DNA from 3 places in the Staphylococcus sp. TCBT05 genome. Region 2 is predicted to be linked to each of the others. Evidence: riboswitches for the same ligand, from Rfam matches in the RefSeq annotation. Region 2 holds a riboswitch; each other region holds the start of a gene.
What was found. A riboswitch is a leader RNA that binds a small molecule or an ion and turns the genes downstream of it on or off. The one in region 2 is predicted to bind thiamine pyrophosphate.

Region 1 (5,981 bases), on a different contig from region 2:
CCTGTTCTTGTATACGATGAAAGAGGTGAAGCGATAGCCTTCGCTACTTATGGTACATTTAGAGATTGGCCCGCTTATCAATATTCTATTGAACACTCTATTTATGTAAATAAACATCATAGAGGAAAAGGGATTGCATCACAATTGCTGGCTGAAATCATCCAAACTGCTCGTAATAATGGCTATAGAACACTTGTTGCAGGCATTGACGCTACGAATGATTATAGTATTTACTTGCATAAAAAATTTAAATTCAAACATTCTGGAACCATTCAAAATGTAGGTTATAAATTTGATAAATGGTTAGATTTAGCATTCTATCAATTAGATTTAAATCCTTCTCAAAGTACGAAACATTAATTTGTGCTATATACATTCAGACTTTTAGCTAGAAGATTTACTTTACAATATTTATATTATTATCTCACTTTCCTAAGATGCCGTCTCAGCCTCGGCCTTCAACTGACACTGCTTCCTTAGGAGTCTCGACCTAATACTTCTCAATATTTTATACCGCTATTATTATATAATTTATAATGCGCTGTGGTTATATTTGAGTAAAGCTCATTTTCTTTTGGGATCATAAAAAGCTCCCTTCAAAGTTTACGTTTTTCAGTAACTACTTTAAAGGGAGCATCACTTCATAGCATAGTTCTCTTATTTTAAGAATGGGAATTTTCGCCCAAAACTCTATCTCTAACGGTAAATCCTACTACCTTTTGAAACAAATTCTTCAGACTTTTGTTTCAATCCTTCTTCTTTTAAATCATTGTGCTTTCTTAAATCGTGAGAGATACGCATCGAACAGAATTTAGGCCCACACATACTGCAGAAATGGGCAACCTTTGCTGCTTCAGCAGGTAGTGTTTCATCATGATATGAACGTGCCTTATCAGGATCTAGCGACAGATTAAATTGATCGTACCATCTAAATTCAAATCGTGCTCTACTAATTTCATCATCTCTTTGTTGTGCTCCTTTGACACCTTTTGCCAAGTCAGCTGCATGTGCTGCAATCTTATACGTGACAACACCTTCTCTCACATCGTCTTTATTAGGTAATCCCAGATGCTCTTTTGGAGTAACATAACAAAGCATTGCTGTACCATAACTAGCAATTTGGGCTGCCCCGATTGCAGACGTAATATGGTCATAGGCTGGTGCAATATCTGTTGTTAATGGACCTAATGTGTAAAAAGGCGCTTCTTGACAATGGAAATCAGCTAAGTCTTGATTTTCCTTTATTTTATGCATCGGAACATGTCCTGGCCCTTCAATCATCACTTGTACGTCATATTCCCAAGCTATTGCAGTTAATTCCCCTAATGTCTTTAATTCCAGAATTTGGCTCTCATCATTTGCATCATATATTGACCCGGGTCTTAATCCATCTCCAAGAGAAATTGCAATATCATAACGGCTCATTATTTCACAAATTTCTTCAAAATGTGTATATAAAAAGCTTTCTTCATGATGCGCTAAACACCATTGTGCCATGATAGATCCACCTCTTGAAACAATACCAGTTAATCTATCCACTGTTGTCGGGACATAACGTAATAATACGCCTGCGTGTATCGTGAAGTAGTCAACGCCTTGTTCTGCTTGTTCAATTAAAGTATCGCGATAAATTTCCCAAGTTAAGTCCTTAGCAGAACCATCTACCTTTTCTAATGCTTGATAGATAGGCACAGTGCCAACAGGAACAGGTGAATTTCTCAATAGATATTCTCTCGTAGCATGGATATTTTTACCAGTAGATAAATCCATAATCGTATCTGCCCCCCAATGAATGCCCCAAACCAACTTTTCTATTTCAGCTTCTATAGAAGAACTGACTGCCGAATTACCAATATTAGCATTTATTTTCACTTGAAAGTTTTTACCTATAATCATTGGTTCTGATTCAGGGTGATTGACATTATTAGGAATAATCGCACGTCCTCGTGCAATTTCTGAACGCACATATTCAGGTGAGACATCTTCTCGTTTAGCTACAAATTTCATTTCTTTCGTGATAATACCTTGTTTCGCATAATGCATTTGTGTAACATTTTGTCCTGTTTTTGCCTTTTTCGGTTGATATTTAAATGGTGTCTCGACAAATTTTTTATGATTATTAGATTTAAATCCGTTATCCAGTGAGACAATTTTCCTACCTTCATATTCCAATGTATCATTTCTATCTTCTATCCATGGTGTTCTTAATTTGGGTATACCTTTTTGCACGTCAACTGTATAACTAGTATCATGATATGGTCCTGCAGTGTCATAGACTAACACCGGTTTGTTAACCGTTGTTCCTTCTTCTGTTACTGTTGGTGAAAGTTGTATCTCTCTAAATGGAACTTGAATATCTGGATCTTCTCCACTCACCCAAATCCTTTGACTTGATGGAAATTGCTTTTTTAATTCTATTTTTTCTTGTTTCATAAAAAAAACTCCTTAGCATTTTATTATTGCTAGGAGACCTGGTCGAAAATCACATATTTAGTGAAGCGACAGTAAATAAAAGTCTACTCTATAGACTTTCCATTTATACTGTACTTTTCTGCTTCCCTACGCTGGTACTAACCAGATCAGGTTCAAAGGGTTGAGACTAATGTCTCTTTCAGCTAACAAGCACCCCTAGCAATTCTTATTAAATTCTAAATTAAACTTAACACTAATAAAAAATAATTACAAATAAATTTGAAAATTAATATAAACATAATCTAGTACAATAAAAACCTAGGATTCTGTTTAACAAATAGAATCCTAGGTACTTATATTAATGTTCTGTTCTATTTTAATGTAAGTGTTTTGCATTCCATTTATAAATCATATAATCTGCTGCTATCATCAATAAAGTAATTAATGTAAAGGCCATGGTTACATCGCCTAAGAAATGTGCACCAATACGCAAACGACTCACACACATGATAATAGTAAACATAAATGCAATAATAAACATACGCTTTTGGGCAACACGTGTTTTAAAGTAAAATGCCCAAAACATTAAATAAGCCGCATCAGTTGTATGACCAGATGGAAATGAACTGTGACCAGTATTACCATTGATTGTAAGCCAATTTGTAAAATGTGCGCCGTCATGACCAATTTCATAAGGTCTTGCTCGCCCCCATAATTCCTTCAAACTATCAATCGTTTCTAATCCTACTAATAATACAAAAAAGCTAACAAATGCAACGCGAACTAATCTTTCTATCTCTGTTTGAGTAACTTGTTGTAACCAAAATTTTGTAACAAATAATGTAATTAACATAAGTAAAATGAATGTGATTAAGAAACTTAGCCCCATTGGTAATGCATTACTGGTATCACCTTCATTACTAGCCACACCTAATGGCTTATGTCGTTCAATATTGTCCATTGTTGCAAAGATATATTTAAATGTTTCAGATACCAAAGTATTAGTTTTTATCAAAGTATAAATAAAAGATAAAAATAAAATGATATATTTAATCAATTTACTTTCAAACTTTGAAAACACATAAAAATTCAAAATAATCATTGAAAGAATCAAAATAACAGTTGGCGGAAAAAGACCTAAATCTTGAAATACTGTCCCAAAGATTGAATTTTGATTCATAAAATGTTTAGATACTGGCAAATCAATAAATAAAGCGAGTACTAAAATAATGCAAAATACAGGTAATGCAATTGCTGTGAACCTTTTTGAAATAACCATGATGCCCTCCTAATTAATATCTTTTAATAATAATTTTAATAACTATTTTATTATTCATGAATTTTATTACTGCTTAACCATACCCATTTTATGCTTATGTATGTTTGAATTAACTAAAATTTTCATGATCTTTGTAGAGATAACTGCAATCTTTTTATATTATTGGAAGCCTAAATTCCATAATGAAATTCTAAATGTGACATAACTGTTAGGTCACAATATCATTTATTCATGATATATTATTTGTGTAGCGAATATAGTTTTTTTAATTTTAAAGTTCTCCTTATTTTTATAAGCATATTTAGCTTCGCTAAATATAAAAAAAGCAGTAAATTCATGTCGACTTAAACATGAATTTTACTGCTTTTTTATTTATGATTTAACTCTAGCCATTTCACCATTTCGCTTACATTACTTACCGTTATCGTTGGTGTTGGACCGTTTACATCAAACTTTTTATTTGTTCGATTTACCCAAGCTGTATCAAATCCAAAGTTACTAGCACCAGTAATATCCCATGAGTTTGAAGAGACAAATAATATATCTTCTCTATTCATATGATAATACTCTAATACAAGTGCATAACTTGCAGCACTCGGTTTATATTGTTTAATTTCATTAACACTAATAAGTGTGTCGATATAACCACCTAGTTCTGAATTATCTATGAGTGGCATTAACATATTATCATTACCATTTGATAGTATACCTACATCAATATTTTTATCTCTTAAATTGGCTAATGATTTAGGTATCTCCTTGTAATAATTTAAATTAAAAAACGCTTCAAACAATCTATTAATATCTTCTCTATTATATTGAATATCATAAACATTTAAAGTATGTCGTAGTGAGTCTTTCGTCAATTCATCAAAAGGGATATATCTTTGCATAACCTGCCTCATAAACATATGTCTTAATTGAGTCTTTTGCCATAACTTAGTAATCTTTGTTGCAGTATCTTCATCAAACTCAATCATTTCATTTTTTAATGAATCCATATCAAACAAAGTACCATACACATCAAAAATAATAGCCTTATACATACTTTCCCTCCTCTGCAACTCCATAAAAATGAAACTTACTTATTATTTTACACAATAAACACACATTCAAAACAATTTAGAATTAAATTTGTTTACGAATCTTGTAATTTTAGTTAATTTATTATCAATAAATATTATATTTGTTCGACAACCACTCTGTATACCACCTAATTATTGATTGTAAATTTTATGTAAATTATATTAAACCAAGCTTTAAATCATTGATTAGTTGGCAATATAAAAGTAAGAGAGGAGGCTGGTTGTTATGAGAAAAATATTTTTCGTCGATTTGTTTAACCTCTTTATTATTACGCTCGGATACATGACGCTTATCTCATTAACGCTACTTGCATTTGATCTTTTTGAAATTAAAACAACCGGTTCAGTATTTTTAGAAGGCTTAAGTTCTATTACAATTTTTAAAATTTATAGCAATTCCATCTTCAATGGTCTATTTACTCTATTCTTAGTCATTACGATTATTTTATTTCTTTACAAAGCATATGATCTATATAGAAAAGACAGCAAATAAATCTTATTATAAGTTTTCTCATTCGTTTAATCTGACAATTCGTGTACCCTTAATAGCAAACAGCTCAGTTAAAGTCCAGAATAAATTAAATAACAAAATAATTGTATATTGTATTAGAAGATTATTAGTTATATAATATTGTGTGAGGATGTATTTTATGTGTTATAAACGGCTATTTAACTTGCCATCTATCATCATAGTTATATTCCATTCCCAGAATTAAACTTTATGCACCCATTTAAACAAAGTAAATAACACAACATTCTCAGTATAACTTCGTTCCTATGGACGAAAATAATAAGAGATCTAAAGTCACTTTCAGGCAGTGTTTTTAGATCTCTTTTTTTATCTTTTAACATATTAATGCTAAGATTATACGTTTATTACTACACCACTTCAAATTATTATTAATTTACTTACAATTTTTGAAAAATTCTCCGCAAAAGTGCTATTTATTAATTTATATCGTCACTTTAATAATAATGTGGGATTATCATTCTTTTTTCTTATTACAGATGTACAATGATTTTATTACTATTAACTGATAGTTCTAATTTCTGACTTAGGTGGTATTTATGATTAGCTCATTAACTGTAAGAAAAGATTATTCAACTGAATTTACGCGCTGCATAAACCAAATTATTATACTACTTCCATTAAATAAACCATGTAAGGTTAATTTAAATGGGATTATTTTGTCCGTTGATAATGG
Region 2 (5,981 bases):
TATGGTCAAGGCCATATATTTTATTTACATCTTCTATAATATCTTTCATTAGTTTGATATCCACACCGAAGTCTAGCCCTGGAATAGGTACCACACTAACACTTGATGACAATAGCGATTTCTTTTTCACTAATGCTTGTGCGCGTTCACGTCTCTCATCTACCTCAAATAAATTAACAGGTAATTGATGTTTTTCTTTGATATCTTCTATATTTAAAACCTTATTTCCTACTTCTTTTGTAAATTTATTAGTAAATTTATTTTTCAAGCCCATCTTATACACTCCTTATAAAAAATGACCATATAAAATTTATACCCAAATTCACAAATTTTATAGTACTTTAACAAAAATTGCTTTCAAATATTTTGAAGGTTTATAATGTGCATGCGTTTTAAAATCTTTAGGTAAGCCCATTACGTCTTGTAGTTCATATGCTACACCAGCATTTTCCAAAGTTTCTTTAACTACTTTTTTAAAGGCTTTTAATGAAAAAGTACTATTGTTGGTACATAATAACATTGTGCCGTTTGGTGCTAAAATATCTAACGCTCCAAGAATCAATTTATCATAATCCTTTAATACTGAAAAAGTTTTCTTCTTATTTCTAGCGAAGCTAGGTGGATCAACAACAATTGTGTCGTAAAATAAATCATGCCTTTTCGCATAGCCATAAAAATCAAAAGTATCCATAACGTAAATATATTGTGATTTAGGATCAATGCCATTCAAACCAAAGTTCTCTTCAGTTAAAGGTCTAGAACGATTGGCTAAATCTACACTTGTCGTATTTTTGGCATTGTCTGCCGCAACAACTGAAAATGCTCCCGTATAACTAAACACATTAAGAATGTTGCGATTATCAGAATAGTGCTCTTTTAATTTTTTTCTTACTTCTTTTTGATCTAAAAATATTCCAGTCATTGGACCATCATCTAAATCTATATTATAAAAAGTAAAGTTTTCTTCGATTACAATTGGGAATTCTGGAGCTACTCCTTCTACAAAACCACCTATAATCTCAGCATCTTTGAAACGCATTTTTTCAAAAATAGAAGTATAATCAAACACTGTTTTTAATGCTTCTAATATTTGATACCTGAATTTATAAATGCCTTTAGAATACCATTGAATTAATAGATGACCATTATAGTTATCTATTGTCAATCCACCTATGCCATCACCTTCACCATTAAATAATCTAAAAGCATTTGTACCGTCTATATTATAGAAATAAGTTCTTTCTTCTTTTGCTAGTTCAAACAATCTTTCAAAAAATGGTATATTAATTTCTTCGTCTTGCTCATAACTTAATACCCAACCAAGTCCCTTATGTTGTCTTCCTACATATGCTGTAGCAATATAAATACCTTGATCGTTAACGATATAAAATAAATCCCCTTCTTTCAAATGGTCATGATCATATATATCATCCGCTTCGACTAATGGATATTGATTTAAATATTTTGTTTCTTTTCCTTTATTTAATGTGGCAGTTTTCATAATATTATGACAGCCTTTCTACTATTTAGTATGATTTTAATTTGCTTATCTATTCTATCATTTCATATACAGTGTTACATTAAAAATCTAATTATATCAGTACTTTTTAGTAATGTCAGATACCGTTACTCAACTTTACTTAAATACATAAAAAAACCTACCTTCCTAAATCATATAGGAAGATAGGTAACGTCTACTCACATCATACTTTAATCATTTGCAGGTTGTCGTAACTTAATCGTAAACGCAACAATGACTGCTATTAACATGATAAATAAAATCGGTGTAATGAATATTGATAATAACAATCCATGAACCATAATATTTACAAATTCTGTTAACAATTTAAAGAATAATATGCTTACCATAAACAATTGAAGATAATAGAATCTGCCGCGTAAGAAATTTGTAAGTGTCGTTAAAATATATACAATAATAATAATCATTAGTAAGAACAATGTTACCCATTCAATTACATATTGCGTCTGTGAAATTTCCCAGTCTCCTGACACAAATAATGAATTTCTATTATTGAATTCAATTAATGTAAAGAATAGTAATACCGCACCACATATAAGTTCTACATATGCGCGCTTTAACCATTTTGGTTTCTTCATCCAATTTGGAACATCATCCTCTTGAATATCAATTTTATTCTTCCATTTTTCGATAAACTTATCTTTCTTTTCTCTAGCCTTTTGAATATCCACACTTCTTCTTGTTTTACGTGTAAATTCTGTAGTTTTGTCTTGTAAATTTTTCCAATGTTCTTTAGTTTGATTTGATACCGAGTCTTTACTAGCTCTAGAAAGCTCTGGGGCTTCCTCACCCAATTCCTCTTTAGTTAAAGGCAGTGATCTTCTCAAGAATAAGAAGTTCCAAATTGCCATTTGACCTAACAACCACATTATTAAGAAAAATGTGTTAACACTAAGAATATCAACTGGGACAATCTCGTCACTATCAATTCTGCCATAAAGCACGATTTGCGTTAATAAATAACTAATACCATATGTGAAAATAATCCATAAATAATGGTACTTTCTATGATGCTTATTTAACTCATCCTTATACACAATGTAACCAATATGCACAGCAAAAGGAATGACAAAAATAATAGCAAAGAAACTATAAACTTGCGTCATTAAAATTAGTGTAATTAAGAAAAATAAAATTCCAATAACTAAAAAGAAGATTGAAATATCATAGTCATAACCTGTCGTTCTATACAGTGTCATACCTAATAATAGGACAACGACACCAAATAAAATAATGATTATGGCGCTTACTATTGGGAAGTTCCCTATATAGTTACTCATCACCCTAATTATTTCACTGAAAAAAGCATTAATAAAATCCCATACATTATGGATATGTAACTCTGGTTTACCTTTACCATTCAATTTATGAATTAAAGGTAAATTAACCAAAATGATGAGACCTGTGAAAAGCGAAACGATGCCTATGATATAGCTATATAGTATCTCGGCGTGTTTCTTTATAAAAGACATACCATTCACCTCAAAGTTATTATATATGAACATTTAGTTCTTGTCTTTAATAATCTAATAAATAAGTCTTTAGTATGATAGATTAGTTGTATTGTCAAAATTCCACATTACTAATGATATTAAACAATTATTTCATTAAATTCGTTAATTTTATTTTTTGTTTTAAAATTTAATGTAAAACACAGCACAATCAAGCTATGTTTATAGTTAATATTATGTGGTATACCATCTATATAATCAAACATCAATAAGGAGTGTCACATATGAGTAAAGAAGAATTAAACAAAAAAGCTGCTGAACAAGCAAAAGAAGCAGAAGAAAAATTAAAAGAACAAAAAGAGTCATCATCAGATGATGTAGAGGAAACTAAAAAGAATATTCAAGACACATTGGATTAATTTAAATAAACGTTTATAATGTCAAACATTATAAAGATTTAGGGTGATGCTTTATGCATCACCCTATTTATATGTCTATCAACCCTATTTAACACCAAAACTTCAGCTATACAAACACCAATTCATACGATTTATTAACTTGTTATTTACCCTTTTATTAAAAAAGTAACCTTGACATAATATTGAAAAAGTCATACATTATAATTAAATTTAAATATAACATTCGCACTAGGGGTGTTTTGTGACTGAGATGAGGTATACCCTCAAACCCTTTGAACCTGATCTAGATTAAACTAGCGTAGGAAAGTGTATTGCGATACTGAATAATTTATTTGAGTATCTGTATGCCAATATCTAAGCGCGCACTTTTTCTAGAAGGTTGTGCGTTTTTTTATTTGGGAGGAAAGTATTATGTCAAAAGGTTTAAAACTATCTGAAATACTTGTTACTGTATTGATTGCAGTGGTATTTGCAGTGATTTATAATCTCTGGAACTTTGTTTATAAGGCAGTTCAAATTACAGGTTTGCATCTTGAAGAATTAACGTATGGCGCTTGGTTTATGGCGGCCGTAGTTGCTTATCTCATCATTCCAAAGGCAGGTATTGCCTTACTTGCTGAATTTGCTGCAGGTGCAGGAGAAACAATTATTATGGGACGTTTCGACATTGCTACAATGATTTATGCATTAGTTCAAGGCTTAGCCTGTGAAATTATCTTTTTAATTTTTAGATATAAATCACGTAGTGCAATGGTAGCAATGTTAGCAGGATTCTTAACTGCAATTGCAACGCTACCAATTGATTTTGCATATGGTTATTTAGGAGAGATTGCAGGTTGGAACTTAGCTTTATATATAGGTTGTAGAGTAATTAGTGGAATTGTTGTAGCTGGACTCCTTTCCTATTATATCGTCAGAGCCCTCGACCAAACTGGTGTTACAAAATTATTTAGACCAGCTACGAAACATGACTACGACAATCTATAAGGAGTCACAATATTGATATCCATAAAAAATTTACGATTAAAATATCCAAATGCAGATAAAAAAATATTCAATAATTTAAACTTAAATATAAATAGTAAAGAAAAGGTACTTTTACTTGGGCCATCTGGTTCAGGTAAAAGTACTTTACTCAATGTGTTAAGTGGTATTGTACCAGAATTAGTAGACCTTCCAATGAAATATGACGACCTTCATATAGACAAAGATTGTGGGGTCATTTTCCAAGATCCAGATACACAATTTTGTATGCCTAAAGTATATGAAGAATTGGCATTTGTAATGGAAAATTTACAAGTTCCTAGAGAAGAAATGGATGAACGTATCGACAATGCTTTGGCTGCAGTTGATTTAGACGTTGATAAAAATCAATACATCAATCAATTGAGTGGTGGTATGAAACAAAAACTAGCGATAGCCGAGACTATTTTACAAGAAACAAACACACTTTTCTTAGATGAACCTACAGCAATGTTGGATGTTTATGCCACTGAAGATTTATGGCAAAAAATCAAACAAATATGGGATAACAAAACAGTGATTATTGTCGAACATAAAGTAGCGCATATATGGCAACACATTGATCGTGTCATACTCTTCAATTATGATGGTGAAATCATTGCCGATGAGACACCTGAAATCATTTTAAAGCACTATGAGTCACTATTATCCGAATATGGTGTCTGGCATCCACATGCATGGGATTACGCACCAAAGCCTTTAAATAAACACTCACAGCACTTTACAACTCAGAGCGTTGTAAATTTCCAAGATATTACGATACAACGTGGAAAAAGACGGTTATTACAAATCCCTGAATTATCAATTAAATCAGGTGAATGGATTACCATAACAGGACGTAATGGAACGGGTAAAACGACATTACTCGAATCGATGATGCAACTCCTGAAATATTCAGGTGACTTATTCATAGATAACAAAAAAATCACAAAAATTAAGCAAGCTGCGCAACACATGTACTTAGTTTATCAGAATCCTGAATCTCAATTTATTACAAACTCAGTATATGATGAAATTTATATTCAATTTAAAAATAAACAAAACACGGTTGAACAAGCCAAACAAGAAACTGAAAATATGTTAACAACATTACAACTCAATTCTGTACAAACGCAGCACCCTTTCGAACTTTCTATTGGTCAGAAAAGACGCTTAAGTGTAGCAATAGCGCTAAGTTCATCTTCAAGATTCATCTTGTTAGATGAACCTACATTTGGACTAGATAGCCATAATACATTTAATTTAATTAAACTATTCCAAAAGCGTGTTCAATCGGGCCAAACAATTATAATGGTCACACATGATAACGAGATAATCTCACGATATGCTACTCGAAAGTTTAATGTTGAAAATCAATTCTTAATAGAAGAAATAGGTGATATTAATGTTTGATCAATGGAAGAAGAAACAGTCCTTCGTAGACGATGTTAATATCATCACGAAGTTATTACTTGGTGTATTGTTATTTTTCTTCGTTATATTAATACATGAATTTGATTATATGGTTTACTTTATGTCATTAATCTTAATATTTATGCTCATATTTAA
Region 3 (5,981 bases), on a different contig from region 2:
ATATGACATTCAAAAACTACCGAAATCGACTGTGCTTGTTCCAATTTACTAATATGTTTTATCGTGGCATCAAACAATGCAGGATCATTGGCTGGACGTGTAATAACTACACGGATATCTAGTAGTGTTTCATCGTCCATATATTTTTTCATTGTTTCATAATGAAAATCTGAAATGACGATTTCAAGCAACCAGCCAGTGCCACTACTCTCTTTATTGATAATGACACCATCATCTAATTCGTATTCAGTTACACCACCATTTTCTGATACAATTTGAAATCGAACGGCTTTAAAGGTCTTCATCGTCTTCACATCCAATTATAATTTTTAAAATCTACGATATTTCTATTTATAGTAGTATTATAACGTAATTTTAATTGAGAAAGGTAATATTTATAAAAATGTGATGAATCTACTCTTAATATATTTATATAATTGTGTTTTGACTATAAAGACAGCTTTGCATATGATAAGGCTATGAAGGAGGTGACACATGATTAATAACATTGTCATTGTCGGTAGACTGACAAAGGACCCACAAATATATGAGAAGGAGGGAAAGAAATTAGCTACGTTCTGTGTAGCTGTTAATCGGAGTTACAAAGACAAAGATCAGAATACCATTTGTGATTATTTATATTGTAAAGCATTCGGTAAACTAGCTCATAATATTGAACACTATATCAACCAAGGTTCACTAGTCGGCGTTACTGGTAAGTTACAATCTAGTAAATATGAGAAAGAAGGTCAGACACATTTTGTATCTGAAATATTTGTCGAATCAATTAAGTTCATGTCTAAACGTGCTACGAAAGAAAGTACATCACTTTATGAAACTATCCCACTAGATGCGCAACAACATTTAACCGAACAATCTGAAATAGCAAACAATAAATTATTTGAAATTGTTTAATACATCCACTTTATAACAAATAATCCCTTTTATAATCCATTCAAATTAATATACATTTAATCCTACTATTCATTATACTTTTCAGGCTATTCTTCTCTAATGATTGAAATTGAGAAGGATAGCTTTTGTCATGTTGAAAATAAAGATAATCACATTCAAATAGAGTGTAATAACACACCAAAAAACACTGTTGTGACAGTTTTTATTGACTGAATAGTCAGATAAATTACAATAATATTACGCAGTTAATAACAATCACAAACGCTTAAAAGCTTTCATAGCAATCTAAAACAGTTTAAATTCAAAAAATATATAATTTTTTTGATGTAACTAGGATGTAAAAAAGACTGTTGTTTTTTTATTTCTCTGTAACCTACAGGTATGTTTTGAATGTTATAGTTGCTTTAGCAAATTAATCATAAAACTAATTACCTTATAGGAGGAATTTTTAGAAATGAAAAAGACAGTAATTGCATCAACATTAGCAGTAGGTTTAGGAGTAACAGGCGTTGCAGCAGGAAATTCAGCAGACGCTTCAGAACAAGGAGTTAATAAAGCTGAGTTAGCGCAATTAGCTCAATCAAATCCACAACAATTAAATGAATCTCCAGTACATGAAGGTTCATATAACTATAACTTTAACTTAAACGGTGTCAACTATAACTTTGAATCAAATGGTGAAACATGGTCATGGAGTTATGGCGAAGGCGCTTCAAATAATAATTCTGGTTCAACTGAAGTTGAACAACCACAACAACAAACAACTACACAAACTGAACAACCAGCTCAAGAAGCAGCACCACAAACTGAACAAACACAACAACCACAACAAGAAGCAACAACACAACAAGCTTCAACACAACAAAGTTCAAGTAGTGAAGAATCAACTGGTTCTTCAGTAAATGTAAATAGTCATTTACAACAAATCGCTCAACGTGAATCAGGCGGAGATTTAAAAGCTGTTAATCCTTCAACAGGTGCAGCAGGTAAATATCAATTCTTACAAAGCACTTGGGATTCAGTAGCTCCTGATGAGTACAAAGGCGTATCTCCAACAGAAGCTCCAGAATCAGTTCAAGACGCAGCAGCAGTTAAATTATATAATACAGCTGGTGCTTCACAATGGGTAACTGCATAATATATATGAAATAAGTTATTTTAAGCTCACTCCAGACTAGGGGTGAGCTTATTTTGTGAATTGGACTTTATTGCAATGTTATAAACATTTTGTTATGTTTAAATAAATATAAAGATTAAAAAATACTACTAGGGGAGCCAAATGGCTGAGATGAATAAATTCAGACCCTTACAACCTGATTTGGTTAGTACCAACGTAGGAAAGTAGTGCAATTTATAGTAGGTCATGTTTTGTTACGACTTCTATAGATTTACTACATTCCTATTGTTGGAATGTAGTTTTTTTTATTATAGGAGGACTTTGATTTTGTTATTTTCAGAAGAATTAAAAAAAGCAGCAGCACCTATTTTAAATGACATATATGATGAACCATTTATCCAAGACATGCTCCATGGAGAGTTGTCGTACGAGGCGACAAAATTTTATTTAAGAGCAGATGCGTCTTATTTGAAGGAATTTGCGAATATATATGCATTGTTGATACCAAAAATGCCTGAATTGACAGATGTTAAGTTCTTAGTTGAACAAATTCAATTTATAGTAGATGGTGAAGTTGAAGCACACGAAATTCTTGCGGATTATGTGCAAGCTCCATATGATGAAATCGTTAAAGAAAAGGTTTGGCCCCCAAGTGGAGACCATTATATAAAACATATGTATTATTATGCCTTTGCTAAAGAAAATGCAGCATATACAATAGCTGCTATGGCACCTTGCCCATATGTATATCAAGTGATTGCTAATAGAGCACTTCAAGATCCAGAATTAAATACAGATTCAATTTTAAAACAATGGTTTGACTTTTACAGTACTGAAATGGATGAATTGGTTAAAGTCTTTGATGATTTAATGAATAAATTAACAGCACATGTTAGTAAAGAAGAACGAAATGAAATTAAAGAATCATTTTTACAAAGTACGATACATGAAAAAAACTTTTTTGCAATGTCTTATAATCAAGAGGCATGGTCATTTGGAGGAGATAAAGATGAATAAACCTAAAATAGCTTTGACAATAGCAGGTACTGATCCTACAGGCGGAGCAGGTGTTATGGCTGACTTGAAATCATTTCATGCATGTGGTGTTTATGGTATGGCGACAATAACAAGTATTGTTGCTCAAAATACAAAGGGCGTACAACATATTCATAATTTAGAAACAGAATGGTTAAAAGAACAATTAGAAAGTGTCTTTGATGATGAATTGCCTCAAGCTATAAAGACAGGGATGATTGCATCTAAAGAAATGATGGAGTTAATTGCACAATATTTACAAGCATATCCAGAAATTCCATATGTCATAGATCCAGTGATGCTTGCAAAAAGTGGAGATGCCTTAATGGATGACGAAGCAAAAGCAGATTTACAGAATATCTTATTACCATATGCCACTGTTGCAACGCCAAATATCCCGGAAGCAGAGGAAATTGTTGGATTTAAGATTAATTCTGAAGCAGATATATATAAAGCAGGAAAGTTATTTATCGAAGAAATTGGAAGTAAAGGTGTTGTGATAAAAGGTGGACATTCTACAGATTTAACGACTGCTAAAGATTACTTGTTTACCACGGAAGACGTTTTTACGTTCGATTCACCTCGTTATGAAACAAAGCATACACATGGTACAGGTTGTACATTTTCAGCAGTTATTACAGCAGAATTAGCCAAAGGCAAATCAATTTATGCTGCTGTGCAAAAAGCTAAAAACTTTATAGCGTTAAGTATTAAACATACACCAGAAATCGGACAAGGTAGAGGACCAGTAAATCACTTTGCATATATGAAAGAAGTGGGGTTAGATGATGAATAATTTAGATAAGATAAAAACCATGCAGCCATTAATTATTTGTTATACCAATGACGTTGTTAAGCATTTTACTGCAAATGGCTTACTGAGTTTAGGGGCAAGTCCGGCAATGAGTGAAGCACCTGAAGAAGCGACAGAAATGTTATCCGTTGCACAAGCATTATTAATCAATATTGGCACAATTACTAAAGATAGAGCGAAAGATATGTTAGAAATTGCTAAAATTGCAAATAAAGTTGGTACACCTGTGATATTTGATCCAGTTGCAGTTGGTGCATCTGATTTTAGAAAACAGTTCTGTAAGCAATTTATAGAGGAAATTGATATCGCAGTCATTAAAGGTAATGCTTCTGAAGTACTAACACTAATCGATGATGAAACAACGATGAAAGGTACAGATAGTGATGTGAATTTAGATGCAATAGATATCGCACGTAAAGCACTTGATCAATTACAAACAGCGATTGTAATTACAGGTAAAGAAGATATTATAGCGCAGGATAACAAAGTGATTCAATTGTCAAATGGTTCTTCATTACTGACACGTATAACTGGTGCGGGTTGTTTATTAGGTGCTATTGTAGGGGCCTTTTTAACTGAAAAGGGAAAGGTACAAATACAGCAATTAGAAGAAGCGGTTGCTATTTATAATATTGCAGCTGAAGCAGCGGAACAACTGGCAGGTCATCAAGGACCGGCATCATTTATGACAGCATTACTAGACGCGTTATATCATATTTCATATGATGATTATTTAAAATCAAATCGTAGAACAGAGGTATAAGGATGTTTGATAAACAACAATTAAAATTATATTTTATATGTGGGACACAAGATATTCCGGAAGCAACTACGATTCAACATGTATTAAAAGAAGCTTTAAGTGCCGGTATAACGATGTTCCAATTTAGAGAAAAGGGTGCTACAGCTTTAAGAGGGAATGATAAAGAAAAACTTGCAATAGAGTTATTAGAATTATGTCGTGCTTACAATGTACCATTTATAGTTAATGATGATATTGAACTAGCTCGTAAAATCGATGCGGATGGTGTACATGTTGGACAAGATGATCAGTCAGTTAATGTATTTGCAACTCAGTTTCAAGATAAAATTATTGGTTTGAGCATAAGTGATGAAGATGAGTATCAACAATCTGACCTTACACATGTTGATTATATTGGTGTTGGTCCGATGTATCAAACTTCATCTAAAAAGGATGCTAATGCACCGGTAGGTCCTTCAATGATACCAACTTTACGTGCACATGTTGGAGATTTACCAATTGTGGCAATAGGTGGTATACAAATAGATAATACAAATACAATTATGCAGCATGGCGCAGATGGCGTTTCAGTGATTTCTGCTATTGCTCAAAGTAGTTCAGTTTCAAATACTGTTCGACAATTTTTACAAACTGTTGAATAATATATAAAATTCACTGTTTTTGATTTCTACTTCTCTTTGAGTATGATAAAATAAATTCTATGTGAATAAATCATTAGAGGTGGAAAAATGAAGAAGAAAGCACTACTACCTTTGCTTTTAGGTGTAATGGTCTTTTTAGCAGGCTGTGACTATTCAAAACCTGAAAACAGAGACGGATTTTTCTTTAATACATTTGTAGAACCAATGGATAAACTTATTCATTGGCTAGGATCAAGTTTTAACAATGACTACGGTCTAGCAATCATTGTACTTGTATTAGCAATCCGTGTCGTATTATTACCATTCATGCTATCAAACTATAAAAATAGTCATATGATGCGTGAAAAAATGAAAGTTGCAAAGCCAGATATCGACGCAATTCAAGAAAAAGTTAAACGCTCACGCACACAAGAAGAAAAAATGGCAGCAAACCAAGAAATGATGGAAGTTTATAAGAAATATGATATGAATCCAATGAAGAGTATGTTAGGTTGTTTACCGATGTTAATTCAAATGCCTATCATCATGGGATTATTCTTCGTATTAAAATATCCTTCTAAGGGTGGATTTACTGAGCATCCTAATTTCTTATGGTTTAACTTATCACATCCAGATATTTGGATTACGATAATTGCCGGAATATTATACTTCTTACAAGCATTTGTTTCTAGTAAGAGTATGCCAAATGAACAAAGA

Region 1: it holds a riboswitch for thiamine pyrophosphate, as region 2 does, so the genes downstream of both, thiC (phosphomethylpyrimidine synthase ThiC) here and ACY191_RS10920 (ECF transporter S component) in region 2, are expected to answer to the same signal.
Region 3: it holds a riboswitch for thiamine pyrophosphate, as region 2 does, so the genes downstream of both, tenA (thiaminase II) here and ACY191_RS10920 (ECF transporter S component) in region 2, are expected to answer to the same signal.

Annotation. Positions count from the first base shown of each region.
Region 1 is NZ_JBUQDQ010000005.1:864,056-870,036, reverse strand. Features, by position in the region: gene ACY191_RS03860 (GNAT family N-acetyltransferase) at 1-360, shown strand, start outside; gene thiC (phosphomethylpyrimidine synthase ThiC) at 697-2,433, opposite strand; TPP riboswitch at 2,540-2,640, opposite strand; gene ACY191_RS03850 (phosphatase PAP2 family protein) at 2,789-3,691, opposite strand; gene ACY191_RS03845 (haloacid dehalogenase type II) at 4,060-4,737, opposite strand; gene ACY191_RS03840 (hypothetical protein) at 5,003-5,269, shown strand; gene ACY191_RS03835 (helix-turn-helix domain-containing protein) at 5,845-5,981, shown strand, end outside.
Region 2 is NZ_JBUQDQ010000038.1:804,985-810,965, forward strand. Features, by position in the region: gene ACY191_RS10900 (hypothetical protein) at 1-274, opposite strand, end outside; gene ACY191_RS10905 (class I SAM-dependent rRNA methyltransferase) at 332-1,501, opposite strand; gene auxA (lipoteichoic acid stability factor AuxA) at 1,711-3,012, opposite strand; gene graF (glycopeptide resistance-associated protein GraF) at 3,276-3,410, shown strand; TPP riboswitch at 3,631-3,732, shown strand; gene ACY191_RS10920 (ECF transporter S component) at 3,822-4,397, shown strand; gene ACY191_RS10925 (ABC transporter ATP-binding protein) at 4,410-5,825, shown strand; gene ACY191_RS10930 (energy-coupling factor transporter transmembrane component T family protein) at 5,818-5,981, shown strand, end outside.
Region 3 is NZ_JBUQDQ010000040.1:66,452-72,432, forward strand. Features, by position in the region: gene ACY191_RS14060 (YwpF-like family protein) at 1-305, opposite strand, end outside; gene ACY191_RS14065 (single-stranded DNA-binding protein) at 496-915, shown strand; gene ACY191_RS14070 (transglycosylase family protein) at 1,370-2,053, shown strand; TPP riboswitch at 2,174-2,272, shown strand; gene tenA (thiaminase II) at 2,360-3,049, shown strand; gene thiD (bifunctional hydroxymethylpyrimidine kinase/phosphomethylpyrimidine kinase) at 3,042-3,863, shown strand; gene thiM (hydroxyethylthiazole kinase) at 3,856-4,644, shown strand; gene thiE (thiamine phosphate synthase) at 4,647-5,285, shown strand; gene yidC (membrane protein insertase YidC) at 5,373-5,981, shown strand, end outside.